4 regions of the Thalassospira sp. CH_XMU1420-2 genome follow, and region 3 is predicted to be linked to each of the others. Evidence: predicted binding sites of a transcription regulator. Region 3 holds the regulator's gene; each other region holds the start of a gene.
The links. The regulator PhoB, encoded in region 3, activates phosphate uptake and scavenging genes when phosphate is short. The targets are predictions, from matches to a motif close to TNTCATAAAACTGTCA.
Positions count from the first base shown of each region.

Region 1 (8,231 bases), on a different contig from region 3:
GATGGTCACCAGAACATTGTCCGCTGTTGCTTCCAGACTGACCTTGGCGCGATGACCGTATTTCAGGGCATTTTCAATCAGGTTGGTAAAGGCGCGTTTCAATGTCCCCGGTCGGCAGGTCAATCGAATGCTGCGTTTGCCATCAAATGAATGGGGCTCATCCCCGCCGCCAAACACCGTATGAACCGATGAAAACTGCAATGGCTGCGGACCGTCGAAACTGACAGGACGGCCAAGATCGGCATAGTCATCACAAATCGCTTCAAGCACGGAAACGAAATCAACGGTGCGTTCTTCTTCTTTCTGAATCCAGTCGCCCAGAAAATCGAGCGCATCATTCAAAAGACTGTCCATTTCATCCAGATCGCGCAGAACGGTTTCGCGCAATTCATCATTTTCAATGAATTCGGCGCGCAGACGAAGGCGGGTACTCGGTGTGCGCAAATCATGCGAAATTGCCGCCAGCATGCGGGTACGATCGCCCAGCATGCGCGAAATCCGTTCGCGCAAATCGTTATAGGCCGCGGCCATTGACCGGGCTTCGGTCGGACCGCGTTCTTCGACCGGCGGGCCATCGACCTCGTCCCCATGGGCAATGATCGCTGCGGTCAGCTTTTTGAACGGTCCGGCCAGCAAATCGGCAAGGGCGGCAAAGACGGCCAGAACCGCAACCACCCCCATCAGAAACATCAGAAACACAAGCGATGGCGATGAATAGCTGGCCCATAATTCATCATGACTGATCAAAAGCCGCTTGCCCGACGGCATCATGATTTCAAGCTGGGCTTCCAGTCCCAGACGCGCCATTTCGCGCGATAATTCCGCAAAAAACAGGCTGGGGTTTTCGGTGGCCTCGATGGTGGCACGTTGTTCGGAACTCAGGCGCCCGCGCAGGAAATGAACCTTGACCGAAGTTGGCCAACCGGTATTGGCCAGTCGCACCGGCATGGCGATATGTTGTGCTGGCCTTGAAAACAAAAGCAACGTGCCAAGATCATCGGCTGGCAAGATCCGCAATGCCATGCCATCGCGCGCCGCAATATCGACGATATTGGCTTCAAATTCGGGATTGTCGGCAATGCGGGCCAGCTCACGAATGGTAAAGCCCAGCGTATAGGCCCGGCTGATCCGTTCGTTGCGTTCAATGACATAATAGGATGCCAACGCACTCAGCACGGCAATGATCACGCCGCCCAGCATCATCAGCATAAAGATCCGCCCACCCAAGGTACGCGGTTTGTAGCGTCTTAGATAATCACTGAACTGTGCGAACATGTCCGCCATCACACAGTCCTAAAGCGTCTGTGTATCGGCGCAGAACTGATACCCGATCCCGCGAACGGTTTTGATCAGTTTGGGATTTTTCGCATCTTTTTCGATCTTGCGCCGCAGACGGCTGATCTGGATGTCGATGCTGCGATCAAATGGCAGTGAACTTTGCCCGCGGACAATATCAACAAGCTGTTCACGCGACAGCGCCCGCTTGTTGTTTTTCACCAGTGCCAGCAACAATGAAAATTCACCGGTCGACAGATGCACAGCTACATTATCGGCATCGCGCAATTCACGTGATCCGATATCCAATGTCCATTCACCGAAAATAATACGCTGGGTCGGGGCTACTTCATTGTCGGTCGGCCCGACGGCACCGGTTTCAAACCGGCGAAACACCGCCCGGATACGGGCCAGAAGTTCACGGGGATTGAACGGCTTGGTCAAATAGTCATCCGCACCAAGTTCAAGCCCCAGAATACGATCGGTATCCTCACCCACCGCTGTCAGCATCACGATCGGCACCTTGGATGTGCGCCGGACATCCCGGCATAACGCAAACCCGTCTTCGCCCGGCAGCATGATGTCCAGAATGACCAGATCAATCTTCCAGTCGCGCAAGGCACGGTGCATCTCGTTGCCGTCTGAAACGGTCGTGATGCGAAAACCATGCTGCAGCAGGAACTTTTTCAAAAGCTTCTGGATTTCCTGATCATCATCGACAACCAGAATATGAGGTTCACGTCGCGTAGTCAGAGTCCCGAACTCCCCTTTATCAATCGGTCATGTTCCTGACCGTGCGCGGAGTTTAGTCCATATTGCCTTCGGATTGAAACATTTTACCATGACCTGATCATAAAAGAAAAAGCCGGGCTGAACCCGGCTTTCCCTGTGTCTGCCCGATGCGTCTCATCGGGTTTTATTTCAGGTCATAGACCTTGGTGCTGCCCGATACTTCGGACGCAATCACCAGCATGGCATTCCCGGTCGGGCTGTCCTTGGCATCAACGAACTGCATGCCTTCGGGTGCCAGTTCGCCTGCGGTGTCTGCTTCGGGATTGCCCGAGAAACGGCGATCGCTGTGATAGGTGACAAATTGCGGGTTGGCCGGATTGCTCAGGTCATAGACCATAAAGCCGCCCTGCCGTTCCAGGCCGATAAAGGCATAAGGAACGCCGTTGACATACCCCGCAGCAATGCCTTCGGGTTCCGGGCCTTTGTCGTCGGAACGATTGTCACGGCTATAATTTTCGGTGTCTGACGAATTAAAGACATTGGCGTATTTCGCCGCCAGCACCTGCTCGAACGCATCGCCGCTATCAAAGACCATCTCACCGCTGGCATTCAGAACCGAGAATGACCGCGCGCCATAGCTGTAAATAACGTCAACATCCCCGTCACCATCGGTGTCACCCTGTGCGGTTGTCGTTTTCAACCGGCCAAGATTTTCGTCTTTCTGAAGAGTGTCAGCATTCGGAAAGGCAACCGGGTCAAGGGTCAGTTTGCCAACCCGGGTTTCTTCGCTGTAACCGTCATAGTCACGGGAATCGCCTTCGTTGGCGATCAGGATCCAGTCCTTGCCGCCAATCTCAATCGCATCAATGGTATCGGGCATATACATGCCCATCACCGGCCAGGTGCGGATATTGATCTTGCCGTCCTTGTCACTGGCATCAAAGGCATGAACCGAATGGTCCTTGAAACCAAGACCGGCCACATGTTTGACCGTCGCGGTTTCGATATCGATGATGGCGACTGCATTGTTTTCCTGAAGCGACACAAAGGCGGTCCTGCTGTCGCCTGAAACAGCAATGTATTCCGGCTCGATATCCTGGGCGACGCTTGACGTACCCGGGTTGGATGTCCGCATACCGTATGGCAGTTCCGCATCATTCAGGAACTTGAAGTCAACCGTGCGCACATTGGCATCGCTCAAACCATCGACGCCACCGGCAATCGAAATGATTGAAACGCTGCCTTCCGGGTCGTTGGTGAATGCGTCATTGGGTTCGCCTTCATTGGCAACAAGGACATATTTGCCATCGGGCGAAAACTTGATCATGTCGGGCAATGCACCGACTGTTACCGATGCGATAAAGTTGCCTTCGGTATCAAAAAACACCGCCTTGCCCGGGGCCTGCTTGTTTTCATTCTCGACCGCGACGGCAACGACCCCGTTTTTCACCGCAACACTGTTTGCGCCCTTGCCCCAGGTCGCAAGTTCAAGTGCGCCAAGCTTGGAAAGCTTGTCGGGGTTTGACATATCAAGGATATCAATCGCCTTGTCCGCGCCATTGACGACAAAGATGCGTTTGGACACCGGGTCAAATGCCGGGATTTCTGCGGCACCCTCGTCGAGCATGCCGGTGCGATATTCGCCCATCGGCACAATCTTGATCGGGTGTGCGCCCGCGTTGGCAACACTTTCGGTCATCATCGCGTGATCTGATTTAGTACCGGCACAGGCCGTCAAAAGTACGGAAATAGCAGCAGTTGCCATCAATGAAGAACGCATAATTCCCCCTTGGTAAATGGTTCGACAGATCAGACAACCTGCTGATTTGTTGTAACGGTTTGATGACCCGGGCGTGACAGTTTCATAAATATCTTGTGGCAATGACTGCTCCAACCCGCCCCGTCTTGCGTATCAGAATCAAACCGCTGAATTGTCGCAACACCACATCATCGGGGCTGTCAGATGAAATCAATCCGCATCGCCATCATCGGCGCAGGCATGGCCGGACTGAAAGCTGCAAGCACTTTGCACAAGGTCGGAATGGACGTAACCGTCTTTGAAAAAAGCCGTGGTCTGGGCGGAAGACTGGCATCACGGCGAACCGATTTCGGTCATTTCAATCACGGTGCGCAATATGTTACCGCCCGGCATCCCGGTTTTGTCGCCTATCTGGAACAGGCCGCATCGCATAACGCCGCCCAGAACTGGAAACCGAACCTGCATCATGGCGAAATTCCCGCCATGCAAAGTGCCGGGAACCTTGCGCTTGATCACTGGTATCAGGGCGCGCCGCAAATGAACAAACTGATCAGCCCGCTTGTCGATGCCTTTACCATTCACAAACAGCACCGCATCACCAGAATTGAACAGCTTGATCGAAAAAGCTTTGTTCTTCATGACGATCTGGACGGGGAATTCGGCCCGTTTGACGGGGTTATCGTAACGGCCCCTGCCCCGCAGACGGCTGAATTGTTGCGGCCACTTTCAGCGCGTTATGACGCGATTGGTGACGTGGTTACCGCACCTTGCTGGGCGGTGATGGCGGCCTTTGAACAGCCACTTCCGACGGCATTTGATGCCATGCTGCATCCATCCCCGGCAATCAGTTGGGCAGCACGCAGCACACAGTCAGATGATCTGTTCCACCGGCGCCGTCCCGACCCCTGGGTTCTTCATGCCAGTCCGCAATGGTCGCGCGACCATCTCGAAGATGACAAGGACCGCGTAATTGAAAATCTTTTGGCTGCCCTGCGCGATGTGAGTGGCGTCAAACTGCCGCAATTGCATTCGGTGCAGGCCCATCGCTGGCGCTATGCGCGAACCGAACAGCCACTGGGTTCAAGCCATCTGAACGGTATGAACGGGCGCGTGATCGCCGCCGGGGACTGGTGTCTTGGTGCCCGGGTCGAAGCCGCGTGGCGCAGCGGTCAGTCTGCCGCCCATGCGATGATTGAAACCCTGATCGGATAAATACGACCCGGTAATGCCATGCCCCGCAATGCCAACGGATCACTCCGTGCCAAGGCGCATTTGCCGTCAAAGACATGCCTATCCTGCGGCCGGCCATTTTCGTGGCGACGCAAATGGAAAACCTGTTGGGAGGACGTCAAATACTGTTCCGACCGATGCCGCAACAGCCGTTCTCACAAAAGATCACCTGAGCATGATGGTGCAGGGTCATGATGGTTGATGATGTCGAAGAAACCCGGCCAACCTATGCGGTTTTGCGCCAAAGAATGCTGTCATTTGCCGCCCGGCGCGGTGCGGACAAATCCATCTGCCCGTCCGAGGTCGCCCGATCATTTGGCAAAAACTGGACCGATCTGATGCCGCGCATTCATCAGGTTGCCGAACAGCTCTGCGCCGAAGGGCTACTTGAATATCAAAAGGGCGGTATCAGCCATGGCCAAAACCGCCCTTCCGGTGCCTATCGGCTTTGTCTGATCCCCGATGACGGGGACTAGCAGTCACCCGCGCAAAGCATGCAGACGCTTGATCAGGCCCGCTGTTGATGCGTCACGCGCACCTGCGTCTTCCTTGCCTTCGACCATCGGCAGCAACTCCTTGGCAAGCTGCTTGCCAAGTTCGACCCCCCACTGGTCATAGGAATTGACGTTCCAGATGATGCCCTGAACAAAGATTTTATGTTCATACATCGCCACCAACCGGCCAAGGGTGAATGGATCAAGCTGCTTATACAGGATCATGGTGCTGGGCTTGTTCCCGGCAAATACTTTTTGCGGGGCAAGAACATCAATCTCGGCCGGGGAAAGGTCACTGCCCGCCAGTTCTGCCCGCACTTCATCCTCGGTCTTTCCACGCATCAATGCTTCGGCCTGCGCCAGACAGTTCGACACCAGTTTGTCGTGATGGTTGCCAAGCGGATGGAGCGCATTGGCTGCAACAATGAAATCAACCGGGATCAGTTCGGTGCCCTGATGGATCAGCTGATAAAACGCATGCTGCCCGTTGGTGCCGGGCTCGCCCCAGATGATCGGACCGGTTTCATAGGCAATCGCCTTGCCATCGCGGGTTACCGATTTGCCGTTACTTTCCATATCGGCCTGCTGCAAATAGGCCGGCAGTCGCGAAAGATGCTGATCATAAGGCAGGATGGCCTGGCTCGATGCGCCCAGAACATTGCGATACCACACCCCGATCAGGGCCAGGATCATTGGAATGTTGGTTTCCGCCGGTGCGGTTTTGAAATGGTTATCCATCGATTGCGCACCGCGCAGAAGGTCTTCGAACTTGTCATAGCCGACAGCCAGAATGATCGGCAAACCAATCGCCGACCACAGGCTGTAACGCCCGCCGACCCAGTCCCAGAACCCGAACGCATTATCGGTATCAATTCCGAATGCCGCGACCTTTTCAAGGGCGGTTGAAACCGCCACGAAATGCTTGGCGACCGCGCTTTGATCCCCCAGCGCCTTTACCAGCCAGTCACGGGCGGAATAGGCATTGGTCAGGGTTTCATCAGTGGTGAAAGTCTTGGACGCAATGATGAAAAGGGTCGTTTCCGCATCAAGATCCTTGAGCGTATCGACAATATGCGCGCCATCGACATTTGAAACGAAATGGCAGCGAATGCCATCAATATGGAACGGGCGAAGTGCCTCGTTGACCATCACCGGGCCAAGGTCGGATCCGCCAATACCGATATTGACCACATCGGATATTTTCTTGCCTGTATAGCCCTTCCATTCGCCGGAATGAACACGCGTGGCAAATGCCTTAAGCCGTGCAAGCACTTCCTTGACGGCCGGCATGACGTCTTCGCCGTCAACCTTGACGGGGCCACCATCCAGGTTGCGAAGGGCCGTGTGCAAAACAGCACGGTTTTCGGTGACATTGATCCTGTCACCGGCAAACATCCGGTCGCGCCATTCTTCGACATTCGCAGCCTTGGCCAGGCGCACAAGGGCGGCCATCACATCATCGGTGATCAGGTTTTTCGAATAATCGACAAACAGGTCATTAAGCGCGGCGCTATAACGTTCGAACCGTGCCGGATCATCGGCAAAAGCCTGGCGCAGGTTCAGTTTCCCGGAAACCTCCGCGCCCAATTGATCCAGTTCTTCCCAGTTTGCAGTCAGTTTGTCAGCGGACATCACCACCCTCGGCCTTGTTCAACGTATTACACACCAAAACAGTGCAGTCGCGATCCCGCAGACTAGCATCTTGTTCAAACCATGTGTGGGACAGTTTGCAGAATGTCGTGGCAAGATTATGCGGATACCACGACATTCCTGTTGCTGGCGCTTTAGCGCGCTGAAAGAAAGTCTTCGACTTCCTTTTCGGTCGGAAGCGCATTGATGGCCCCGCGCTTGGTGGCGGTAATCGCCCCCACCGCATTGGCAAAGCTACATGCCGCAATCAGCTTTTCCTCGGACCCCAAAAGTTCCGGGTCTTTCAGCAAACGCGACAGGAATCCCGCCGTGCATCCATCCCCGGCACCTGTGGCATCCACCGCCGTTACGTCAAATGACGGAACGAAACCGTCAAATTCCGGCGTGATAAAGCGCGATCCTTTGGGGCCATAGGTCACGACAAGTGCACGCCACTGGTCACACCAAAGATCCTTGATGCCGTCTTCCAGGTCTTCCTTGCCCGATACAAAGATGATTTCTTCATCCGACATCTTGACGACATCGGCCTGACTGATCGCAAGCCGCAGGATTTCACGCGCCTTTTCCACACTCGGCCAAAGCGGCAGGCGCAGGTTCGGGTCACATGAAATGATCGCCCCGTTTTCGCGCGCGATACGGATGGCCTCAAGGGTGGCGGCGCGCGGATCATCATCGATCATGCACAGGGTTCCGTAATGGAACAGATCAGTTGATGTCAGCATATCCCGATCAAGATCGGCCGGGCACAGCAACATGTCCGCCGACGGGCTGCGATAGAATGAAAATTCGCGTTCGCCATCGGCACGAAGCGACACGAATGCCAATCCGGTCAGCGCTTCCTTGGTCAGAACAATACCCGATGTATCAACATTATCGGCCTTGAGCGTATCCACAAGGAAATGCCCGAAGGCATCATCGCCAAGTTTGCCGATAAAGCCGGTATCAATGCCCAGACGCTTCAATCCCACAGCAGCGTTTCCCGGTGCACCGCCCGCGGCCTTGGCAAAGGCAGGCGCATCGGCAAGGCCGGTACCGGTCACAGTCGGAACAAAATCAATCAGCAGTTCCCCAAGACAAACAGCTTTGGCTGT
Region 1 covers NZ_JAYMEG010000003.1:818,759-826,989, forward strand. Annotated here, with positions in the region: gene WA429_RS13505 (sensor histidine kinase) at 1-1,284, opposite strand, end outside; gene WA429_RS13510 (response regulator) at 1,294-2,028, opposite strand; gene WA429_RS13515 (choice-of-anchor I family protein) at 2,192-3,787, opposite strand; gene WA429_RS13520 (NAD(P)/FAD-dependent oxidoreductase) at 3,971-4,978, shown strand; gene WA429_RS13525 (DUF2256 domain-containing protein) at 4,997-5,191, shown strand; gene WA429_RS13530 (DUF3253 domain-containing protein) at 5,188-5,472, shown strand; gene pgi (glucose-6-phosphate isomerase) at 5,476-7,122, opposite strand; gene WA429_RS13540 (PfkB family carbohydrate kinase) at 7,275-8,231, opposite strand, start outside.
Region 1: a site for PhoB is predicted at 3,862-3,877, ahead of WA429_RS13515 (choice-of-anchor I family protein). Genes of this name have one in related genera too.

Region 2 (8,231 bases), on a different contig from region 3:
TTACCGCGATGTTTTGAAAGCGCCGATGGATGATCCGGTGGCGCATGCCTTGTCCGTGGATGATCTTCGCGGGTTGCCGCCGACCTATATAACATCAGCCTATTTCGATCCGTTACGTGATGACGGACGTGAATATACCGCGCGCTTGGCGCGGGCAGGCATTTGGGTTCAATACCGGGAAGAACCACAAATGATCCATGGCTGGCTCCGTGCCAGATATATGAGCCCCGGGGCCAAGGACGGCTTTGCCCATGTGTGTCAGGCCATCACTCGTATGGTCAATCAGGAATGACTGCGCGCTGTTATGTTCCGTGATCCGCGTAGCCCTGCACTCTGATATTTTCCACCATTTCGATGATGTTGTTGTCGGATCATAAATAATAAATCTTATCCGTTGTGAAAATCGTAAATCACTTCAGTCATGTTTGGCATGGGTGTAGTGATATTGTGTTATTTTAAGTTACGATATGATTGCCAAATATCTTTGATTTTTTCCGGTTCTGCCCATTTTTGATTTGTATTCAATGACCTGTTATCATCTCTGAACTTTGATTTCGACCGAAGGATTGGCACGTATATTTGCGTGCACACAACGGAGGAATGAATGTATCAGAAGATGCTTGTGCCGGTGGATCTGGCCCATATCGACAAAATGGAAAAGGCCATTCAAACGGCCATCGATTTGGCAACACATTACAAATCCGAACTTTGTTTCCTTGCGGTCGGGACAAATACCCCGTCTTCGGTGGCGCACAGCCCCAAAGAGTTCGAACAAAAATTGTCGGATTTCGCACGGGAAACAGCCGGCAAATCCGGGTTGAAAGTCTCTGCGGATGCGGAAATTGCCCATGATCTGGCAACAGATCTGAGCAAGATTTTGGTGCGCAAAGCCGATGAGCTTGGCACCGATATGATCGTTATGGCGTCGCATATTCCCGGCATTGCCGACCATATTTTTTCATCTCATGGCGGATATGTTGCATCACACGCGGATCAATCCGTGTTCCTGGTGCGTTAAACAATCACGCCTTTGAGTAAAGACGGCTAGGGGTAGCTGTTTAATCACGAAGCTAGGGAGTTTGAAATGGGGTCAGAAGCTGATACGGGCATTGAAAGCCCGGATGGTGCAGCGAACCCGATCGAGACCGATTATGAAATCGGTCAGGACAATATCCAGACAGAGATCGGACCGTTTGGTCTTGATGTGCACAACCCGGTCTTCATGATTTCCGGGTTGTCGATTGTTGCATTTGTATTTTTGACACTGGCCTTTCAGGAAAGTGTCGGGCCGATGTTCAATGACCTGCGCGGCTGGTTGACGTCGACCTTCGACTGGTTCTTCCTGTCCGCGGCCAACATTTTTGTTATTTTGTGTCTGTTTCTGATTGTGTCACCGCTTGGACGGGTCCGTCTTGGCGGCGCAGATGCGACACCCGATTATTCCTATTCGGGTTGGTTTGCGATGCTGTTTGCGGCCGGTATGGGCATCGGTTTGATGTTCTATGGCGTATCAGAGCCGATTTCGCATTTCTCGTCCTCGATCGGGGGCACTGCGTTCGGCGATGATGGCATGCGTACGGACTGGGCACCTTTGGGTGCGGCGGTCGGTGATGCCGATGCGGCGTTTGATCTTGGAATGGCGGCAACCATTTTCCACTGGGGACTTCATCCGTGGGCAATTTACGCAACGGTCGCGCTGGCCTTGGCGCTGTTTTCCTTTAACAAGGGCCTGCCTTTGACAATGCGTTCGGTGTTCTATCCGATCTTTGGCGAACGTGTGTGGGGTTGGACCGGTCACGTTATTGATATTCTTGCAGTATTTGCCACCCTGTTCGGGCTTGCGACGTCCCTCGGTTTTGGAGCTGAGCAGGCCAATGCCGGGCTTGATTTCCTGTTCGGGATTTCAGTGACCGACGGATCGAAGGTCTTTCTGATCATTGCCATTACCGGTGTTGCGCTGATTTCGGTTTTGGCCGGGCTTGATGCCGGGGTCAAACGTCTGTCGGAAATCAATATGGTACTGGCAGCCATGCTGTTGCTGTTTGTGGTTCTGGTTGGTCCGACCATGGATATCATCAAGGGGTTCTTTACGTCTCTTGTTGCCTATGTCGAATATCTTCCGGCCCTGTCCAACCCGGTTGGTCGTGCTGATACCAACTTCAGCCAGGGATGGACGTCATTTTATTGGGCATGGTGGATTTCCTGGTCACCGTTTGTTGGCATGTTCATCGCGCGTGTTTCGCGCGGGCGTACAGTGCGTGAATTCATCACCTGTGTTCTGATCATTCCGTCACTTGTATGTGTCTTCTGGATGACGGCGTTCGGCGGTACTGCCGTTCACATGGTCAGCGAAGGTGTAACTGCCATCGCCGAAGCCGGTCTTCCGATCAAGCTGTTCACAATGCTTGAACAATTGCCGATGCATGCGATCACGTCATTCTTGGGCATTATTCTGGTGATTGTTTTCTTTGTGACATCATCGGATTCAGGATCGCTTGTGATCGATACGATCACTGCTGGCGGCAAGGTTGATGCACCGGTTCCCCAGCGTGTTTTCTGGTGCACCTTCGAAGGACTGGTTGCGATCGCATTGCTGTTGGGTGGCGGGCTTGGCTCGTTGCAGGCGATGGCCGTATCAACCGGCTTCCCGTTTGCGATTGTGCTGTTATTGGCCTGCTTCTCGATCATTCAGGGGCTGCGCACCGAACCGGCAGCAGTCGGTCCGAAATCCGAAGCAACCAAAACCGACGACTGATTGATTTCCGGTTTGAAAGCGATCGAAAACATCGTCGGAAACAACAAAAGGGCGCCAAACGGCGCCCTTTTTGTTTGCGTTCATCAAGCCGTTTATTGGCTTACGGGGCCTTGGTTGTAAACGTCATGATGGTTTTGCCATCCCGGTCAATCAGAACCAGTTGGTCATTGCCAAGTTTCCAGTGCGTGACCTGAGTTGTCGCATTGTTAAAAGCTGCCTCGATCGCCATCGCGCCATTAAGGCACATCTTGCGGGTCGCGCCGAGTGGCGAAAATGTCAGTTGATTGCCATCCTGATCATAGGTGCCAAAATAACTGTTGCAGCCCGAAGACCCGTTAACCTTTCCATCCTCTGAAAAGACAGCACTGGGTTGCATTGGCGATGTCGGTGTAAATGTAAATGTCTGTCCGCCATCGGACAGCATGGTTAGGTGCCAGTCCTTGCCCGTGACATTTTTCCAGGCACCCACGGTATTCATCTGTCCGGTCGTATTGCATGCAGACAAAAGCAGCGCGCCTGTCATCGCGACGGCGGAAAACATGATCGGTTTTGTGGTGCGCATGTCACTATCCCTGTGTTGGCTGTGGCTGATGAAGATGAAACGTATCGAAAGTTTAAGGCAGGATTTTAGCACAACTTCAGATGTTTGCGCCGACAGGTCATATGATGTGCAGTGCAAGAAAACGGTAAAACACCTTTGCCTGTTGACCGGGCATCGGCTTATTGTAACAGCAATCCCGCCCATGGCGTTTTCCGCTGTTACCCAAGGTCAGATCCATCATGAAAATTTCCCTGTCAGATGCTCATACGCTTGTTTGCGATACTTTGATGCGCTGCAATGTCAGCCGGAACAATGCAGCATCCGTTGCGACCGCGCTGGTTGCCGCAGAAGCATCCGGACAGGGTGGTCACGGTTTCCGGCGCGTTCCGGCCTATTCCGCACAGGCCCGCGCAGGAAAAGTCGATGGCAATGCCACGCCGCAAATGGAAAAGTCGGCACCAGGTGTTTTGCGGATTGATGCGCAATACGGGTTTGCTTATCCGGCGCTGGATTTGATGATGGATCATTTGCCTGACATGGTCCGCCAGCAGGGGATTGCTGTTGCATCAATTTTTAAATCCCATCATGCCGGTGTTATGGGACTGACGGTCGAACGCCTTGCAGAGCAGGGTTTGGCGGCGATGATGTTCGCCAATGCCCCGTCGGCAATGGCGGCGTGGGGCGGTCGGCGCCCGATGTTCGGGACCAACCCGATTGCTTTTGGGGTGCCGGTCGGAAGTGCAGGCGATCCTGTGATCATTGACCTTGCTCTGTCGAAAGTCGCACGCGGAAAAATCATGGCGGCAAAGCAAAAGGGTGTCGAAATTCCCGATGACTGGGCATTTGACACGGACGGGAACCCGACAACCGATCCCGTCAAGGCACTGGATGGAACCATGGTCCCTGCTGGCGGCGTCAAGGGTGCAGCATTGGCAATGATGGTCGAACTTCTCGCAGCCGGTCTCACCGGGGCACAATTCGGTCATCAGTCATCATCCCTGTTTGATGACAAGGGCAAGCCGCCTGCTTTGGGCCAAATGATCATTGCAATTGATCCGGCTTCGACGGGCGGGGCCGGTGTCATGGGTCATCTTGCTGCGATTGCTAATGAAATTGCCGCCGAAGACGGTGTGCGTCTTCCGGGACGGCGCGGGAAATCAGCGCGCGCCATTGCTGAAGTGGACGGCCTTGAAATCGAAGATGATGTGATGTTCGCAATCGAAGCAATCAAGTAAAATAAATAACGATATATTTTGAATGAAAATCTGCACAGGTCATGGTGCATGTGCAGATTTTTATTTTAAGATATGCGGGATTATTTTCATATTTTTAGAAAATCATTTTAAATGTGATTTATCTGCATCGATGTATTTTTGAAATTACTGAAAATATATTTGATGTATAGACAAGTTTGATTGTTGTTGGCGTAAACAGAGCGCCGTAATCATCGAACTGTAACATCAGTGTCACCGTAGAGTCGCCATTCATGCGTAGCTTCGTCATCCAGCGAAACACATGCAGGCGATTTCTTGATGCTGGTTGTAGATATTTCTGGGCTGAACAAAAGCTTTACCCGTGACAAACGCGCACTGAAAAATGTGAAGTTACAGGTGCGGGAAGGCGAAATGGTTGCGCTTATCGGTGCTTCCGGTTCGGGAAAATCAACATTGATCCGCCATGTTGCCGGATTGCTGCGCGGTGATCGCGACGGCGGCAAGATCGTCGTGTTTGGCGAAACAATTCAGGAAAATGGCAAGATTTCGCGCGGCGCCCGCAAGGTGCGCGCAGAAATCGGTGTGGTTTTCCAGCAATTCAATCTGGTCAGCCGCCTGTCGGTTTTGACCAATGTGCTGATGGGGCTTTTGGGGCGTGTCCCGGCCTGGCGCGGATCACTTGGCCTGTTTACCAAATCCGAAAAAATGCGTGCCATGGCCGCATTGCATCGTGTCGGTATTGATGCGCATGCGACCAAAAAGGCCCGCAATCTTTCCGGCGGGCAGCAACAGCGCGCAGCAATTGCCCGGACCATCACCCAGGGTGCGCGTCTTATTCTTGCAGATGAGCCGATCGCGTCGCTTGATCCGGCATCCTCGCGCAAGGTGATGAATACCATTGATCGTGTGAACCGTGAAGACAACGTGACCGTGATCGTGTCCCTTCATCAGGTTGACTACGCAAAAGACTATTGCAAACGCACCATCGCCATGCGCGATGGTGCTGTCGTATTTGACGGGCCCTCCACCCAGTTGACGCCGGAATTCCTGCGCGAATTGTATGGCGAATATTCTTCCGAGCTTTTTGCAGATGGTTCCGGGGATGAAACACGTCCCGCGATTGAGCCGGTTGCGAAAAAGGATCTGGCCATCGCGACAAGCTAGCCGGGTCACGTTTTGACTGCCTTACCTCATCGACACACGTCCAATTCATATTTGACAGGGGACTTCTTATGATCGCCAAGACAATTGCATCTGCAGCATTGGCTGCAACCTTGCTAGCATCGGGCATTGCTGCTGCTGATGTTGAGTACAAGCCGCTCGAACAGGACCCGGAAAAACTGGTTTTCGGCTTCATCTCGACTGAGTCGAGCTCGAACCTAAAAGCCCAGTGGCAGCCGATGATCGACGACATGGAAAAGGCGCTCGGCAAGGAAATCGAGGCATTCTTTGCCCCGGACTATGCCGGCATCATCGAAGGCATGCGTTTTGGCAAGGTTCATGTTGGCTGGTTCGGCAACAAGTCGGCGATGGAAGCCGTTGACCGTGCTGGTGGTGAAGTTTTCGTTCAGACGTCCAAATCCGATGGTTCGAACGGATATTATTCCCACATCATCACCCAGGCTGATAACGACAAGCTCAATACCCTTGCCGACATGCTGAAATGTGATGGCTCGCTCAATTTCGGTATCGGTGATCCGAACTCGACCTCGGGCTTCCTGGTTCCGACCTATTACGTTTTTGCGCAGAACGGTGTTGATCCGAAGGATTGCTTCAAGACCGTTCGCAATGCGAACCACGAAACCAACCTGATGGCGACCGCCAACAAGCAGGTTGATGTTGCTGCCAACAATTCCGAGCAGCTCGCACGTACCGAAATGAACAAGCCGGAAATCACCGAAAAGGTCAAAGTGATCTGGACCTCGCCGCTGATCCCGTCTGACCCGATGGTTTACCGCAAGGACCTGTCGCGCGAACTGAAATCCGAAATCAAGGCCTTCTTCCTTGGGTATGGTCGTATGGGCGACGTTGAAGGTGCCAACAAGGTTCTGGCAGGTATCCAGGACGGTATGGGCAAATTCATGGAAAGCTCGAACGCGCAGCTTTACCCGATCCGTCAGCTTGAGCTGTATAAGAACAAGCTGAAAATCCAGAACACCGAAGAACTGTCAGCAGACGAAAAAGCAGCACGCGTTGCTGAAATCGACAAGAAACTGGCTGAACTCGAAATCCTCGTTTCCTACGAGTAATCGATCTTTCGACAGGGAGTGCACGGACCGTGTGCTCCCTGTTTGCATTTACCATCCGGGATTAACATGATGAATAGCAGCATTTCTTCCGCGTCATCTGTCGCAACGGAGCTTCCGCCAAGGGACCTGAAACGCTCGGCATCAAGCTTTTTGCTTTGGGCGGTCATTCTTGGTCTTCTGGCCATGTCGTGGGAAGGTGCGGATATGCGCCCGATGGCCCTGTTTGAAAACAGCGGCAATATGGTCGATTTCGCAGAAGGTTTCTTTCCGCCGGACTTCCTGATGTGGAAGACCTATGTCGAAGAAATGTGGATCACCATCCAGATCGCGATCTGGGGAACGGCGCTTTCAATCGTGTGTTCGATCCCGTTTGGCATTCTATCCTCTGAAAATATCGTGCCGGTCTGGGTTTATCAGCCTGTTCGCCGTTTGATGGATTCCTTCCGCGCCATTAACGAAATGGTCTTTGCCATGCTGTTCGTTGTGGCAGTCGGGCTTGGTCCGTTTGCCGGTGTGCTGGCACTCTGGATTCACACCACGGGTGTTCTTGCCAAACTGTTTTCCGAGGCGGTCGAGGCGATTGATCCCGAACCGGTCGAAGGTATCCGTGCAACCGGGGCCAATGCGCTTCAGGAAGTTATTTTTGGCGTGATCCCGCAAGTCCTGCCGCTTTGGATTTCCTATTCGCTTTACCGGTTCGAGTCCAACGTACGGTCGGCCACGGTCCTTGGTATCGTCGGTGCGGGCGGGATTGGTATGGTGCTTTGGGAATATATTCGCGGATTCTATTACGCCGAAACCGCGGCTGTCATGATCATCATCATCATTTCGGTCAGCCTGCTTGATATGGTTTCCCAGCGTCTGCGCAAGTTGGTGACGTGATCAGATGACTTTTCAAATCACGCAGGCCAAACCGGCCATGAAGGCGCTTTCGGAATATCCGACCATTGATGTCACTGCGACGGTTGTCGATTGCGAAATGGGTGTCTGGACCGAGGTCGGCCCACGGACATCGATGCGCGAAACAAAAATGGGTGACTATTCCTATGTCGTGAATGACAGCGAGATCATCTATTCCGATATCGGAAAATTCGTGAATATCGCCGCCCATACCCGCATCAATCCCGGACAGCATCCGATGGATCGGGCATCCATGCATCACTTCCAGTATCGATCAAGCGCTTATGAGCTTGGCGATGATGATCCGGCCTTCTTTGACTGGCGTCGGGAAAAACGCGTGACACTTCATCATGACGTCTGGATCGGTCATGGTGCGATCGTGCAGGGCGGGGTGACCATCGGCATTGGATCGGTTGTCGGTTCCGGTGCCGTGGTAACCAAGGATGTGCCGCCATACACCATTGTGACCGGCATTCCGGCAAGTCCCCTTCGTCCCCGGTTTGAAACCGATATCATCGATGCCCTTTTGCGCATCCAATGGTGGGACTGGTCCCATGATATGTTGCGCGAAC
Region 2 covers NZ_JAYMEG010000002.1:1,048,601-1,056,831, reverse strand. Annotated here, with positions in the region: gene WA429_RS09540 (alpha/beta hydrolase) at 1-292, shown strand, start outside; gene WA429_RS09535 (universal stress protein) at 605-1,018, shown strand; gene WA429_RS09530 (BCCT family transporter) at 1,085-2,755, shown strand; gene WA429_RS09525 (META domain-containing protein) at 2,856-3,317, opposite strand; gene WA429_RS09520 (Ldh family oxidoreductase) at 3,536-4,531, shown strand; gene phnC (phosphonate ABC transporter ATP-binding protein) at 4,829-5,674, shown strand; gene phnD (phosphonate ABC transporter substrate-binding protein) at 5,743-6,759, shown strand; gene phnE (phosphonate ABC transporter, permease protein PhnE) at 6,829-7,641, shown strand; gene WA429_RS09500 (chloramphenicol acetyltransferase) at 7,646-8,231, shown strand, end outside.
Region 2: a site for PhoB is predicted at 4,739-4,754, ahead of phnC (phosphonate ABC transporter ATP-binding protein). Genes of this name have one in related genera too.

Region 3 (8,231 bases):
ACGGTCAACCCGCTTCAGGCCGTGACGACTGTGACTGTGCAGATTGTTACTCTTCTGGTCGGCGACCAGGAATTTGACAGTGCAAAAACCCTCTCAGCCTTTGCGTTGGGGCTGGTTCTTTTCCTTGTCACCTTGGGCTTGAACGTATTTGCCCTTAAGGTAGTTCAGAAGTATCGCGAGAAATATGACTGATATGGCATCCCTTATGGAAGACAGAGCCGCAGCAAAGGTGATTTCGGACAAAATGCACAAGCCCGTAGACTGGGACAGCCCGAAGATCGCACGTAACATCAAAAAGCGTTACGCAGCTGAGCGTCGTTTTAAAATCTATGGACTAAGCGCGATCGGTGTTGCGCTTCTGGCCTTGTTTGTTCTGGGTTTCTCTATTGTCTCCAAAGGCTATAGCGCATTCTTCCAGACCTACATTCAGCTTGAAGTTCACTTTGATCCGGCGGAAATCGATCCTGACAGGACGGGTGATCCGGCCGTTATCGGCAAGGCCAACTTTGACGGCCTGATCAAGCAGTCCCTGCGTGAACGGTTCCCCGAAGTAACCAGCCGCCGCGATCGCCGTGATCTGTATGGCATCGTGTCAGGTGGTGCGTCCTATGATCTGCGTGAACGGGTTATGGAAAACCCGAACCTGATCGGGCAGACCCGCAAGATCTGGCTGATTTCCGGTGACGATTTCGACATGCTCAACAAAGGCTATATCGATGCCGAAGTTGATGAAAGCAGCCGTCGTCTCAATGACCAGGAAATCGGATGGTACAATGCACTGGTCGAAGACGGTGCGGTCGAAAAGCAGTTCCATGCCCGCTTCTTTACCAGTGGTGACTCCCGCGAGCCGGAACTTGCCGGTATCTGGGGGGCGGCTGTCGGGTCGTTCTATACCCTGCTTGTAACCTTGGCCCTGTCCTTCCCGATCGGGGTTCTTGCCGCGGTCTATCTTGAAGAATTCGCACCGAAGAACCGGTTCACGACCATTGTTGAGGTCAATATCAACAACCTTGCTGCTGTGCCGTCGATTGTGTTCGGTCTGCTTGGTCTTGAGGTCTATCTCAATGTCATGCATCTGCCGCGTTCGGCCCCGGTTGTCGGCGGCTTGACCCTGGCTCTGATGACCTTGCCGACCATCATCATTGCGTCGCGTGCAGCGATCAAGGCGGTTCCGCCGTCAATACGCCAGGCGGCCCTTGGTCTTGGTGCCTCGCCGGTTCAGACCGTAACCCACCATGTGCTGCCGCTGGCGATGCCGGGCATTCTGACCGGGACGATCATTGGGATGGCACAGGCACTTGGTGAAACGGCACCGCTTTTGATGATCGGCATGGTTGCCTTCATCGTTGATATCCCGGGTGGTGCACTTGATCCGGCAACGGTTCTGCCGGTCCAGATCTATCTGTGGGCAGACAGCCCGGAACGTGCCTTTGTCGAGAAAACCTCGGCAGCGATTATGGTGTTGCTGGCCTTCCTGATCCTGATGAATGGACTGGCTGTGTATCTGCGCAAAAAATTTGAACGGAAGTGGTAAAATGGCTGCTGTATCCCAGAGCGCAATGACGGCAGAGCCGTCGGTCGCAAGCCCGAAAATGACGGCACGTGACCTTAATCTTTTCTATAGCGACAACCAGGCGCTGTTCGATGTCAATCTGGATATCGTCGAACGTCAGGTTACCGCTTTGATTGGCCCGTCGGGTTGTGGCAAGTCGACCTTCCTGCGGTGTATGAACCGCATGAACGACACGATTGATGGTGTGACCATCAATGGCAAGGTGACCCTTGATGGCCGCGATATCTATGACAAGCGGATCGACGTTGTTCAGCTGCGCGCACGTATCGGGATGGTGTTCCAGAAACCGAACCCGTTCCCGAAATCGATCTATGACAACGTGGCCTATGGCCCGCGTATTCATGGTCTGGTCAATTCGCGTGACGAACTTGATGAAATTGTCATGACCTCGCTTGAGCGTGCCGGTCTTCTCAAGGAAGTCAAAGATCGCCTGCAATCGCCCGCTACCGGTCTTTCGGGTGGTCAGCAGCAGCGTCTTTGCATCGCACGTGCGGTCGCGGTCAGCCCGGAAGTCATTCTGATGGACGAGCCGTGCTCGGCACTTGATCCGATTGCAACGGCAAAGGTCGAAGAGCTGATTGACGAACTGCGTTCGAACTACACGATCGTGATCGTGACGCACTCCATGCAGCAGGCTGCGCGTGTATCGCAGCGGACCGCATTTTTCCACCTTGGCAAGCTGGTAGAAGTTGGTGAAACCGATCAGATCTTCACCAACCCGAAAGACGACCGCACCAAGGGTTACATTACCGGTCGCTTTGGTTAAGCGATACGAGGAGAACGCATAAATGGCTGACGACAAAACACATATCGTGAGTTCGTTCGACGAGGAACTGACCCGTCTGAACAACATCATCTCGCAGATGGGCGGGCTTGCAGAAAGTCAGCTGATCTCTGCGATCCGCTCTATTGTAAAGCGTGACTCGGAACTGGCTGAAAAAGTCATTCTTTCAGACCATCGTATCGATGTTCTCGAACAGGAAGTGCAGGACTTTGCGGTCCGTCTTCTGGCCCTGCGCCAGCCGATGGCTGATGACCTGCGTCAGGTCGTGACGGCGCTTAAGCTGTCCAATGATCTTGAGCGTATTGGTGATTTGGCCAAGAACATTGCCAAACGTGCCCAGGTCCTGAACCAGATCCCGCCGATCCGTCCGGTCCAGGTGATCCCGAATATGGGCAAGCTTGCACAGGAAATCATCAAAGATGTTCTCGACGCCTATATCGAAGGTGACGCCGAAAAGGCGGAACGCGTCTGGGCGCGCGATCAGGAAGTCGATGACATGTACAATTCGCTGTTCCGCGAATTGCTGACCTACATGATGGAAGATCCGCGCAACATTACGGCATCGACCCACATGCTGTTCATCGCCAAGAACATCGAACGTATTGGCGATCATGCCACCAATATCGCCGAAACGATCTATTACCGGATCAAGGGCGAAGACCTGCCGGCAATCGACCGGCCAAAAAATGATGCAGCGAACTTTGCTGTTGTCGAACCGAATGAGTGACACTGGAGCATAGGAAGATGGACCCAACGGTTCTTATCGTCGAGGACGAAGCTGCAATCGTAACCATGTTGCGCTACAACCTCGAACGTGAGGGGATGCAGGTTGTCGAAGCCGGTGACGGTGACGAAGCGTTGAAAATTCTTGCTGAAACGCATGTTGATCTTGTCCTTCTGGACTGGATGTTGCCGGTCATGTCGGGGATCGAGGTTTGCCGTCAGATCCGCCGCAAACCCGAAAGCCGCGATTTGCCGGTCATCATGGTGACTGCGCGCGGCGAAGAAGGGGATCGCATTCGCGGCCTTGATACCGGTGCTGATGACTATGTCACCAAACCGTTCGCGATTGGCGAGTTGCTGGCACGTATTCGCGCACTTCTGCGCCGATCCGGTCCGGCGCAACCACAAGGGCAGTTGGTCTATTCCGATATCGAAATGGATCTTGCCGCCCATCGCGTCAGCCGTAATGGCAAGGCCATCCACCTTGGTCCGACCGAATTTCGTCTTCTGCGTTACTTCCTTGAACATCCGGGGCGTGTTTTCTCCCGCGAGCAGCTTTTGAATGCTGTTTGGGGGCCGAACATTTATGTCGAAACCCGCACGGTTGATGTGCATATCCGCCGCCTGCGCAAGGCCCTGAATGATGTCAAAGGTACCCGCGACATCATCCGGACGGTTCGGGCAGCCGGCTATGCGCTGGACTCGGAAACTGCGGCCTGATTGATCCGGCCACAAGGCCGGGCTGCTGGCTAGTTGGATGGCTCGTCGGAAAAAATTCTGACACTCAGATCAAACAAAACCCCCGTTGCCACAGGCCGCGGGGGTTTTGCATTTAGCTGTCTTTAGCTTTGCCGCGTGTGGTGCGTTTTGACCCGGATGTTGCCGATTTGTCTGATGACGCTGTCTTTGTCGCCGGTTTGCGGGGCGCTGCTTTTTTGGCCGATGTGGTTTTGCCCGACGTTGTTTTGGTTGCGGCGGGTTTTGTCGCAACCTTGCGCGCGGTTGCTTTCTTTGGCATGGCACGCGACGCAGGTTTCTTTGCCGTCGGTTTGGGTTTTGCGGTTTGCGCAGCCGTGCCAGATGCCTTTGTTGTTTTCGCGGTCGCCGGGGATGCAGATGCCACGGATGCAGGTGCCGCGGATGATGTCGTCTCTGGTGCGACTTCTGATGCCGGTGCTGCTTGTGCCGGTTCCGGGGCTTTTTTACGCTGGGTCCTTGGTGCCAGTTCGTTCATCAACAACATGTCGGCGCGCCGGAACTTGGCGATTTCGGCATCAATGTCTTCTTGTGGCACGTCACAGGCCGACAGCACATGATCCGAAAGCCGAAGGCCGGTTTCCAGTACTTCGGGAATTGCCGCATCGGCCCCGCTGCGCGACAGCGGACCGATATGGGTGATGTCCTGGGCGCGGGCAAAGATCTTGAGATGCGGATAATGCTGACGTAGAAGCGCCACGGTCTTTTCGGTTGCATGCGGGTTACCCATGGCAACAACCGCGATACGGGCTTCATCGGTGTGGGCGGCGCGGAATGTTTCCGGGCGTGACCCATCGGCAAAGAATACGGGAAGTCCCTCTGCACGGCCGCGCGATACCTGTTGGGCATCACTGTCGAGAACAATGAACGGAATATCGCGGGTTTTCAAAAGACGCGCCAAAACCCGACCAACACGCCCGCTGCCGATGACCAGAACATGCTGGTGGATGCCTTCGGTTTCATCCGAGATCGGGCCAAGCTGGTCGTCTTCCTTGGGGTGCAGCTTTTCCTCGATCCGGTGACCAAGATTGATCAGGGTCGGTGTCAATGCCATCGACAAGGCAACCACCGGGATCAGCATCGCGGCAAGATCACGCGGAATTGCACCATTCTGGGCCGCCAGTGCAAACATGACGAATGCAAATTCACCGCCTGCTGCCAGGCTCATCGCAACACGAAGGGCCGAACCCCGTTCAAACCGGATCGCCAAGGACAAGACAAACAGAACGGCCGTCTTGATCAGAAGCAATGCAATCAGCCACAGCAGCACACTGCCAAACTGTTCATAGACGACATTGGCATTGACCGACATCCCGACCGACATAAAGAACAGCGACAGGAAAACGCCACGGAATGGCGCGATATCGGCTTCGATCTGATGGCGGAATTCGGTTTCGGCCAGCATCACACCGGCAATGAACGCGCCAAGTGCCATCGAAAGTCCGGAAACTTCGGTCAGGGTGCTGGCGGCAAGAACAACGAACAGGGTGCCAATCGCAAACAGTTCCGGGTTTTTAAGCGACGCGATATAGCGAAACAGATGCGGCAAAAGATACCGTCCTGCGACCAGAAGCAGGGCGACAGAACCGAAGCCAAGAAGAATGCTGATCCACGGGCTGGTTTCGGTACCGGCATTGCCCGCCGCCTGAACCATGATCAGGAACGGACCAACCGCCACGTCCTGGACCAGGAGGATTGCAAGGGCGGCCCGCCCGAAACGGGTATTGAGCTGCCGGTCATCGGACAACTGTTTAAGGATAATCGCGGTTGATGACAGGGCCAGCGCACCGGCAATAACAAGGGATGCCGCCAATGGCAGATCAAGCAGCGCCAGAACGCCCATGATCGCAGCCATTGAAACCAGGATCTGCAACAGGCCGAGTGCTGCAAACCGCCCGCCAATGACGCGCAATCGTTCGCGCGACAGTTCAAGCCCGATCATGAACAGCAGGAAGACGACCCCCAGTTCGGCAACTGTGGAAATGTCTTCGCGTTCGGTAATCAGTCCAAACCCGAATGGCCCGATGCAAAATCCGCCGATCAGAAAACCGATAATCGAATTGGCGCGCAAACGATGCGCGATGGGTACTGCAACCACAGCCGCAGCAAGGATCAGGAACAGCTCGAACAGAACGCTGTGATGCATGGTCAGAATCGATCCGGCAAAGCAGATAAATATTTGAAAACAACGAGATGATCAGGATAGCGGAATTGAACGGTATCGTCCTGTGGAAATTTGACGATGCCAAGGCAATTAACCCGTACCGGTTTGATCTGTTTCAAGGCTTGTCTTGTTGGTTTGACCTAATGCGCCGGGCGGGGAATTCAATTGTGTGCTGTGAAAATTGTCATGCCCTGATGACTTGCCAATCCCGGTGCCAGATGCCATGTTCCGCGGGCCTGATCAGGTCCATATAATTGACACCCAATAAGAGCAAACGCGTCTTGGAACAGCTTATCCCCTATCTTCAGATTATCGCCGGTCTTGTCCTGTTGACGGCTGGTGGCGAATTTATCGTGCGTGGTGCCGTTGGATTGGCTCTTTTGCTTGGGGTGTCAAAAGTCATTGTCGGTTTGACGATCGTTGCGGCCGGGACATCGGCGCCGGAATTTGTCGTGTCATTGAACGCATCGCTCAAAGGAACGGCCGATATTGCGATGGGCAATGTGGTCGGTTCCAATATTGCCAATATCCTGCTGATCCTCGGTGCGGTTGCGGTGCTTAAACCGGTTGCGGCAGGACGCATCACGGTTGTTCGCGATGGCGGCACCATGCTGCTGGGCACCGTTTTGTTCATCGCACTTTGCATGTTCGGGGCGATTGACCGGTGGGCCGGGGCCCTGATGCTGTGTGTGTTGGCGGCTATCTGGTATTTCACCTACAAGCATGACAAAAACATGCCCAGCGAAGCCAGCCATTTGCATGAAGAAGAAGTCGATGAAGTTGGCGAGGTGCCCAAAGGTTGGGCCAAGCCGCTTGCGGCAACCCTGATCGGGATTGTCGCACTGATGTTCGGGGCGGAATGGCTTGTTGACGGTGGCGTTGCCGTTGCCCGGCAGTTCGGTGTTTCCGAGGCCGTTATCGGTTTGACGCTGGTTGCGTTCGGAACGTCATTGCCCGAACTTGCGGCATCTGTGGTCGCGGCATTCCGTGGTCATTCAGACGTTGCACTTGGCAACGTGCTGGGTTCGAACCTTTTGAACCTTCTGGTGATTATTGGCGGGGTGTCGCTTATTGCGCCAATTCCGGTGCCGGAACAGATTTTGAATTCCGATTTGTGGATCATGCTGGCGGTAACCGTCGGGTTGCTTGCTGTTGCCTATGCGTTTCGCAAAATTTCGCGCGTTACCGGAAGTGCATTTGTGATTGCCTATTTGGTTTATGTCTTCCAACTTGTAGCAGCCTGAAGACCGGCTTGGTTGAATTGACAGACGCATAAAGGGATCCGCAGAAAATGACTGCACAGGTGCCCAAAAACGTTTTGATTACAGGTGCAGCTAAACGCATCGGTCGGGCCCTGTCGCTTGATCTGGCGCGAAATGGCTATGATGTAGCGCTGCACTGTCATCATTCGCGCAAGGATGCCGAAAGCCTGGCCGAGGAAATCCGTGCATTTGGCCGACGCGCCTGTGTGATTTCCGCCGATCTCGCCAACGAAGAAGACACCCACCGGATTGTGCGCGAAGCACAGGCGGCCTTGGGGCCGATTGCGGTTCTGATCAATAATGCGTCGACATTTGAATATGATGACATTCAATCGGCCACCCGCGAAAGCTGGGACCTCCATATGGAGGCCAATCTGCGGGCGCCGTTTGTTCTGTCACAGGAATTTGCCAAACGCCTGCCCGACGATGTCAAAGGCCTGATCGTCAATATTATCGATCAGCGGGTCTGGAATCTGAACCCGCATTTCGTGACCTATACATTGTCAAAGGCCGGGTTGTGGACCTTGACCCAGACCCTTGCACTGGCATTGGCGCCGAAAATTCGTGTTAATGCGATCGGGCCGGGTCCGGCTTTGCCTAGTAGCCGACAAACACAGGACATTTTCGATCAGCAGTGCGAGAAAACCCCGCTTAAAGTCGGGACAAACCCGCAAGAGATTTGCGACGCGGTTCGATTTTTCCTTGCCGCGCCTGCCATCACCGGGCAAATGTTAGCCCTTGACGGCGGGCAGCACCTTGATTGGGCGCCCAGTGGCAATAATGACAAGCCAATCGAATGATGTCAGGCATGATGGTCTGACATCGGCCGGACGGGGAGGGCAGCACAAGGCGCCCATACCCAAAAGCAGCACAAGGAAGACCCGACTATGACCGCAGGCCTGAAACAGGATGCCAAAATTACGACATTGCCTTTTGCCGATCTGCCCCATGCAGACCGGGCCGGCAGCC
Region 3 covers NZ_JAYMEG010000001.1:569,759-577,989, forward strand. Annotated here, with positions in the region: gene pstC (phosphate ABC transporter permease subunit PstC) at 1-192, shown strand, start outside; gene pstA (phosphate ABC transporter permease PstA) at 245-1,534, shown strand; gene pstB (phosphate ABC transporter ATP-binding protein PstB) at 1,536-2,339, shown strand; gene phoU (phosphate signaling complex protein PhoU) at 2,362-3,084, shown strand; gene phoB (phosphate regulon transcriptional regulator PhoB) at 3,102-3,800, shown strand; gene WA429_RS02535 (cation:proton antiporter domain-containing protein) at 3,913-5,982, opposite strand; gene WA429_RS02540 (calcium/sodium antiporter) at 6,282-7,244, shown strand; gene WA429_RS02545 (SDR family oxidoreductase) at 7,292-8,062, shown strand; gene folB (dihydroneopterin aldolase) at 8,150-8,231, shown strand, end outside.

Region 4 (8,231 bases), on a different contig from region 3:
CACGACCGCAAGAACCGTTCCCCAGATCAGAATATCACGGCGCAATTCAAATACCGGTGCAAGGGCATCATCGACATGCTGACGCACCAGGATCGACCAGTTCAGACCATCATAATCAAGATGCCCGTCCGCAGGCGCATATCCGGTCAGATATTCCCGGCCATCGGGCCAGATGCTTATTTTCCAGCCGACATGATTGCGCTTTGCCTCGGTCAGGGCATCAAGACGCAGGCTGGTCCCCACCAGTTCCTGATCGGGTCCAAGCAGCACCGTGCCTTCCTGCGAAATAACAAAGATATCGACATTCTGATGGATACCCTGACCACCAAAAAGCGACTTGCGGACCGTATCGGCCCATTCCCAACTCAGATGTGTTGCCAGAACACCGGTGAATTCATCGCTGTCATTGACCAATGGCACAGCAATATCGACGAACTGGATGGGTTCACCATTATAAAGCGGGAATTTTTCGGCAAGCAGTTTGGCATCATGCACATCACCGATGAACTGGCCGTTCTTGCCGTATTGGAATACGGGGCGCTGGGCGATGTTCATTCCAACAAGCATGTCACCGGTCGCGGCAACCACCGTTCCTTCGTGATCAAGTACACCGATCCAGGTAAAAATCGGAATTTCCCGGCGCAGCCGATTGATGATCGAACTGATTTCGCGCACATCTTCGAAATTGCGCAGGGCACCCAATGTGCTCAGAACTGAGACTTCGCCGCGATGTGTCCACATGGTGCGGTCAAGCTCGTCGGCCATCTGGAGTGCGATATCAGACACGCCAAGGCCGATCTGCGTTTGTAAATCCGCACCGGACCGTTTGCCGACCACAAAGCTCATCAATGCCGCCAACCCGACAACCATAAGCGCAGTTGCCAGGGCGACTTGCACACGGATTCCGACTTGAAACAGCTTGTTCAAGGCTGACCCTCTCACTCTCCGGAACCGGGGCATATTGTTTTTGCGTGTTTGCCCTCGGTGCGGCTGGTTTGCCATACCGCATTTAATGACGGTGATATAAGGATCAGACAAGCGGTTTTGAAGAAGGACCCAAACAAAATATGACAGCCATCTTATATGGCTGTCATATTCGAATGCACATGGATCAGCGTCAAACGCGCCGATCAAATATCAAAGAACACTGTTTCGTTTTCACCCTGCAGAACAATGTCAAAGCGATAGACCGGCACAGCGCCGCTGTCATCACGCGTTGCGATCAGGGTTTTGCGGCGTTCGGTTTGCTCAATCAGGTTCAGGACGGGGTCGGCTGCATTGGCGATTTGTTCGTCGCCAAAATACATCCGCGTATTCAGGCCGATATTAATACCGCGTGCGACAATCCAGAAATTGACATGCGGCGCCATATCCCGACCATTTCGGCCTGTCACCACACCGGGCTTGATGGTTTCAAACCGATAAACTGCGGTATCAAAATCAGTGCCGGTGCGCCCCCAACCACGGAAGTTTGCATCAATCTCGCCCGTGTTCTGGCGATCAAGTTCATGATTGTAGCGCCCATCCGCATTGGCCTGCCAGATTTCAAGCAACGCATCGCGAAGCGGCGTACCCGTCCCGTCAATCACCCGGCCTTCGATGATGATCCGTTCGCCACGGGTGTTTTCATCGGCCATGATATTGGTGAAATTGTTTTCAAAAATATCAAAGCCCGCCTGTTTGGGGATCAGGCCGATATGGACATAGGGACCCGCCGTCTGGGATGCGGTTTCTTTGAGATATTCAAGTGGCTGCACCATGGATCAGTTCCCTTCCAGACGGTTTTCAAACAGGGTCGAACGACGACCGCGCAAGACGATGTCAAACTTGTAGGCAATGGTATCAAGCGGGATTGAGCCATTGAGATCAATCGGCGCAATCAGGCGGTTGATCGCATCTTCGTCGGGAATGACATGCACAATCGGGCATTCCTTGATCAGCGGATCGCCTTCGAAATACATCTGGGTGATCAGACGCTGGGCAAAGCCCGATCCAAAGACCGAGAAATGGATGTGGGCCGGACGCCAGCTATTGACATAGTTGCGCCACGGATAGGGCCCCGGCTTGATCGTGCGGAAAAAGTAATAGCCGTTTTCATCTGTCAGCGCGCGCCCGCACCCGCCAAAGTTCGGATCAATCGGGGCAAGATAGGTATCCTTTTTATGGCGATAGCGCCCACCGGCATTGGCCTGCCAGAATTCAACCAGCGTATGGGGAACCGGGCGATTGTTTTCATCAAGAACCCGGCCATGTACGATGATGCGTTCGCCAATCGGATCGCCATCCTTGGCATAATTGCGGATCAGATCGTTATCGAGCGGACCAAGTTCGTGCTGACCAAATACCGGCCCGGTTGTTTCGGATAACGATCCCTGAAGCGACAACATCGCCTGACGCGGGGAACGCGCGACTGATGTTTTATAAATCGGCGTATAGCCCGCGGGCTGAAGCGTTCGGTCACGCTGATAGAATTCCATTGATCTTCCTCCGCAAAATGTTTGTTCCGGTTTGTGCCGGTCTTGCGAACATCCTGCGCAGTCGATTGCATAAAATAAATGCATGATTTATCATTTAATTCATGAGCAATTTCGATCATTTGGAACTGGACGGGCATGCATTGCGGTTGTTTCTGGCCGTCCTTGAAGAAGGATCGGTAACCGCAGCCGCCGAACGGCTTGGCGTGACGCAATCAGCGGTCAGTCACAATCTGACCAAGCTGCGCCGGATCATGCGCGACCCGCTTTTCACCAAATCCGGGCGCGGCATTGTTGCCACCGCCCATGCCCAAAGCCTGGCCGAACAGGCGCGGTTTCTTCTTGATCAGATGCAGGCCTTTGCCAGTGGGGCAGATTTCAATCCCGCCGATGCCCGCCTGTCGCTGACCATTGCCGCAAACGATCTTCAACGCGATCTGTTGTTGCCCAGCCTGTTTGAAAGCCTTGAAAGGCAGCTTGCCGATATCCGGATGACGGTTGTGCCATCCCTTTTGCCCGGTCCGGCCTTGTTGCGCGAAAATCGCTGTGACCTTCTGATTTCGCCGCGCCCGCCCGAAGGTGTCGATATCGTCCAGAAACGTCTTTTGACCGATCATTACATGGTGTTTTTCGACCCCGAAATGCGCGCAGCCCCGGCAAATGCAGATGACTATATGTCAGCCCGCCATATCACGGTTCGTTACGGCAATAACCGCACCCTAGAATTCGATGATATGCTTGAAAATCAGGGGATTGATCGTAACATCGTTTTGCGGGTGCCGAACTTTACCGCCATTGCCGAATTTCTGCGGGGCAGCCAGATGATCGCAACTTTGCCAAGCCTTTTGCAGCAGCATGCCCTGCGTGATTTTGCGCGTGTGCCCGTGCCACTCGATACACTTGCCGTCAACACCATCGATCTTCCGATCTATATGTGTTGGCACCAACGATATCAGCACGATCCATCACACAGATGGCTTCGTTCCCAGCTTGAAGATGTGGTGGCTGCCAAACTGCGTACCCCATCGAACCGCCCGCTTTCGCAACAAACAGGCTAGACAGCACGTCATGACCATTACCCAGATCATTTATTGGCTTGAATTGGCGGGCGTCGCCGTTTTTGCAATAACCGGCGCGCTTGAAGCATCGCGACGCCAGATGGATGTGGTCGGCTTTGTTCTGATTGCGACCTTTACCGGTATTGGTGGTGGCACCGTTCGTGACGTGATCACCGGGGCGACGCCGGTTTTCTGGATCCGGGACCCAGCCTGGGTGGTGACGTGTATCGGGGCTGCGATCTTTACCTATTTCACGGCTCATCTTGTGGAACGGCGCTATGTGGCGCTGATCTGGCTTGATGCGCTTGGCCTTGCGCTATTTGGTGTAACCGGGGCTGCGATTGGTCTTAATCTTGGTGTTGCGCCGCTGGTTGCGATCATTCTGGGAATGATTTCCGCAACATTTGGCGGCATGGTCCGCGACGTTGTGTGTAACGAAATCCCGCTGATTCTGCGCCCGGAAATCTATATCAGCTGCGCACTTCTGGGGGCGAGCATCTATGTCCTTGGCACGGCCGTTCTGGAATTGCCGCGTGGACCGGTTGCGATCATTGCGTTTTTCTGTGCGTTTTTGCTGCGCGCCTGTGCGATCAAATTCAAGCTGAGCTTCCCGGTTTATAAAGCGCGTCCCGGCCGCGAATATTAAGCCATATGCAGGTGTTTTCAGCCGACGCCTTTGGCCTCACCACATCCATAGTGAGTTAACTGACTTTATCGCGCAACAAGGCTGATGTTTGGCTGATACCCAGCATAACTTTTGACAAATGCCCGGTAAGCCTTGTCATTCGACAATCAGCTGCACCCGATCACTTGAAAAGGCGGTGACACCATATTCGATCGGCACCCCGGCAGAATCGACATCGATGCTTTCCGTTGAAATAACCGGGCGGTTTTTGGCCTGTTTCAACAGGCTTGCCACACGTGATGACGGCAAGGCAGCCGAAATTCGCGTTGTTTTGCGGCTGTAATCATCAATGCCAAATCGTTTGAAGGCCTCGGTCAGGGATTTGGTTTGGGTGAAGATGTCAACGATGCCGTCAAAACGGGCTGCCGGCATGTAGCTTGTCGCCACAGCCAATGGAATGCCATCGGCCTCGGAAACGGAAAACAGTTCGATCACGCGGGTACCGGGTTTGACATCAAGACAATTGGCGACCGTTACATTTGCCTTCAGCACCTCTGAGGAGATCAGCCGTTTATCGGGAAGACGGTGGCGCCCCGATACGATCTGGGAAAAGCGGGTTTTGGATCCCAGCGGATAATCCAGAATCTGCTCCTGGACAAAGGCACCGCGACCCTGTTCGACGCGCACCACATGACTATCGACAAGTGCCGCCATCGCACGGCGCACGGTATGCCTGTTCACGCCAAACCGGCGCACCAGCTCCATCTCCGTCGGCATTTTATCACCGGGTGAAAACACACCTTCGGCAATATCAGCCAGAAGCTGTTTTTCAATTTGTTTCCAGATAGATAGTCCCGGCTCCCAATCCATCACTTTCCCCGTTCATAAAACTTTCACCGCAAGACCTTTGCCAAGCTCGATGAATCGTCTTATAACGTGAATATGTATAGACGTCTAGACAAATTTTGAATTTGTCGACTTGCTGGAAAAGGATCAGACAGATGACGGCGCATACCGCCCGGACAGACGGGCCCGCCCAGGATCACAATCCCCTTCATCAGAACCAGACAGAGCCTGTTGATCAGGCGACCGCTGCGCGGCAACGCTGGATGTCGGTTCTTGCACGCACGCCACGTGCGACTCTGGAAAGCGAATGGACCACCCGTTATGGCGATCAGAATTGGTCCCTGTTGCGCGAACCACAGATCGGCATGGTGATGGTACGTGGGCGCGCCGGTGGTGCGGGACAGCGTTTCAATCTTGGTGAAATGACCGTAACGCGCTGTGCTGTGACCCTTTCGGACGGCACCGTTGGTCATGCTTATGTCAAGGGTCGCGACCGTTTGCAGGCGCAATATGCCGCACTGTTTGATGCCGTCATGTTACGCGATGGATCGGCCGGGGATTTCATTGATGACCTTGCCAGTGCACAGGCCGATGCCAAACGCGACCATGCCCGCAAAGTTGCCGCAACCAGAGTTGATTTCTTTACCCTTGTCCGCGGAGAAGACGAATGACCCTGCAATCCCAGACAAGTGACTTGCTGCCGGGCTTTGATCATGCCGCCTTTGATTCGAATGCCGTTTTCCGGGTTTTACTTGATGCCATGTCGCGGCCCGGGCGCATTTATGACCTGCCGGTTTCGATTGCCACACCTGATGGCCTGAATGCATCGGCCACCGCGACACTCCTTGCCATGGCAGATATGGACACCACCATCTGGCTGTCACCATCCTGCATGACCAAGGCCGCGAACGATCACCTGAAATTCCATTGCGGCTGCCCCATCAGTGATGACGTTGCGCAGGCCGACTTTGCCGTTGCCCGGATTGATGATGACCTTTCCTTCATCACCCGTCTTTCGATGGGCAATGCCGAATATCCCGATCAATCGGCAACCCTGATCCTGATGGTCGATGACATCACCAATGCACCGGCAATGAAACTGACCGGGCCGGGGATCAAGGACAGCCATGACCTTGCGATCAAGAACCTGCCGGCAAGCTTCCATGCCTGGCGTGCGGAAAACCATCACATGTTCCCGTGCGGGGTTGATGTGATTTTCGCAAGCCCGACCCAGATTTCCGCCCTTTCGCGCACCACCCGGATTGAGGTCATTTAACCATGTATGTTGCCGTTAAAGGTGGCGAACGCGCCATCAACAATGCCCACCGGCTGCTTGCCGAACAGCGCCGTGGTGACAAAAAGGTTGCCGAAATCCAAACCGATCAAATCGAACAGCAATTGTCGCTGTCCGTAACCCGCGTCATGGCCGAAGGATCACTTTATGACCGCGATCTGGCCGCCCTTGCCATCAAACAGGCCCGCGGTGATTTGATCGAGGCGATTTTCCTGATGCGTGCCTATCGCACGACATTGCCGCGTTTTGCCTTTTCCAAGCCGATCAAAACCGCGGACATGGATATATCACGCCGCATTTCGGCAACCTTCAAGGACTTGCCCGGCGGGCAGATTTTGGGCCCGACCTTTGACTATACCCATCGTCTGCTGGATTTCACCTTGATGGCCAATGGCGAGGAACCGCTTGATGCGCCATGCGGCGAACATCCGGTGGATGAACATATGCCGCGCGTTCTGGACGATATCCTGAATGACGAGGGCCTTATTCAGGACGAACCTGTTCCGGTTGATGACACTGCACCGGTTGCCGATTTGACCCGCGAACCGGTCAAGTTCCCGGCCGGTCGTGACCTTCGATTACAGAACCTGAGCCGCGGGGACGAGGGATTTGTTCTTGCGCTTGGATATTCGACCCAGCGCGGATACGCCAACAGCCACGCCTTTGTTGGTGAAATCCGCTATGGCACCGTATCGGTTGAAATCGAACCCGAAGAACTCGGCTTTGCCATCGATATTGGTGATATCGAACTGACCGAATGCGAAACGGTCAACAAATTCAAGGGATCGAAAACCAAGCTGCCGCAATTTACCCGCGGCTATGGCCTTGTGTTCGGTCAGAACGAGCGCAAGGCCATTTCGATGGCACTGGTGGATCGTGCCATGCGCGCCGATGAAATGGGCGAACAGATCATGGGTCCGGCGCAGGACAGCGAATTCGTGATGGAACATAGCGATAACGTCCAGTCCACCGGTTTTGTCGAACATATCAAGCTTCCGCACTATGTCGATTTCCAGGGTGAACTTGAACTTGTTCGCCGCATGCGGGCTGAAGTCGAAGAACGACTGGCCAAGCTTGATACTGAGGCCGCCCGATCCCAACCCGAAGCCGCGGAGTAATTCCATGGAACAGACTGTCAATTATTCGGCGGATGGGGCAACGGCCTATAATTTCGCCTATCTCGATGAACAAACCAAACGCATGATCCGGCGCGCATTGCTGAAGGCCGTTGCAATTCCGGGATATCAGGTCCCGTTTGCCGGTCGTGAAATGCCAATGCCCTATGGCTGGGGTACGGGTGGGGTACAGGTAACCGCCGCCGTTATTGGACCGAATGATACCCTTAAGGTCATAGACCAAGGGGCCGATGACACCACCAACGCGGTTTCCATCCGTCAGTTCTTTGCCAAAACTGCCAATGTCGGGACGACTGAAAAAACGGCCGAGGCATCAATCATTCAGACCCGCCACCGCATCCCGGAAAAGGAGCTGCGCGAAGATCAGGTTCTTGTTTATCAGGTGCCGATCCCCGAACCGCTTCGTTTCCTTGAACCGCGTGAAACTGAAACGCGCAAGATGCATGCACTTGAAGAATACGGTCTGATGCATGTGAAACTTTATGAAGACATTGCGCGTCACGGCCACATCGCCACCACTTATGCCTATCCGGTCATGGTGGATGATCGCTATGTGATGGACCCGTCACCGACACCCAAATTCGACAATCCGAAAATGAACGATATGGCGGCCCTTCAGCTGTTTGGGGCGGGACGTGAAAAACGCATCTATGCCCTGCCGCCCTACACCAAGGTCAAAAGCCTCGATTTCGAAGATCATCCGTTCGAAGTCCAGACCTGGAAAGATGAATGCGGCATGTGCGGTGCCCGCGACAGTTACCTTGATGAGGTCATTCTCGATGATCAGGGCAACCGGAT
Region 4 covers NZ_JAYMEG010000002.1:1,036,059-1,044,289, forward strand. Annotated here, with positions in the region: gene WA429_RS09425 (GGDEF domain-containing protein) at 1-897, opposite strand, end outside; gene pcaG (protocatechuate 3,4-dioxygenase subunit alpha) at 1,131-1,760, opposite strand; gene pcaH (protocatechuate 3,4-dioxygenase subunit beta) at 1,764-2,477, opposite strand; gene WA429_RS09440 (LysR family transcriptional regulator) at 2,579-3,532, shown strand; gene WA429_RS09445 (trimeric intracellular cation channel family protein) at 3,543-4,178, shown strand; gene phnF (phosphonate metabolism transcriptional regulator PhnF) at 4,314-5,027, opposite strand; gene phnG (phosphonate C-P lyase system protein PhnG) at 5,159-5,674, shown strand; gene phnH (phosphonate C-P lyase system protein PhnH) at 5,671-6,279, shown strand; gene WA429_RS09465 (carbon-phosphorus lyase complex subunit PhnI) at 6,282-7,415, shown strand; gene WA429_RS09470 (alpha-D-ribose 1-methylphosphonate 5-phosphate C-P-lyase PhnJ) at 7,420-8,231, shown strand, end outside.
Region 4: a site for PhoB is predicted at 5,038-5,053, ahead of phnF (phosphonate metabolism transcriptional regulator PhnF). Genes of this name have one in related genera too.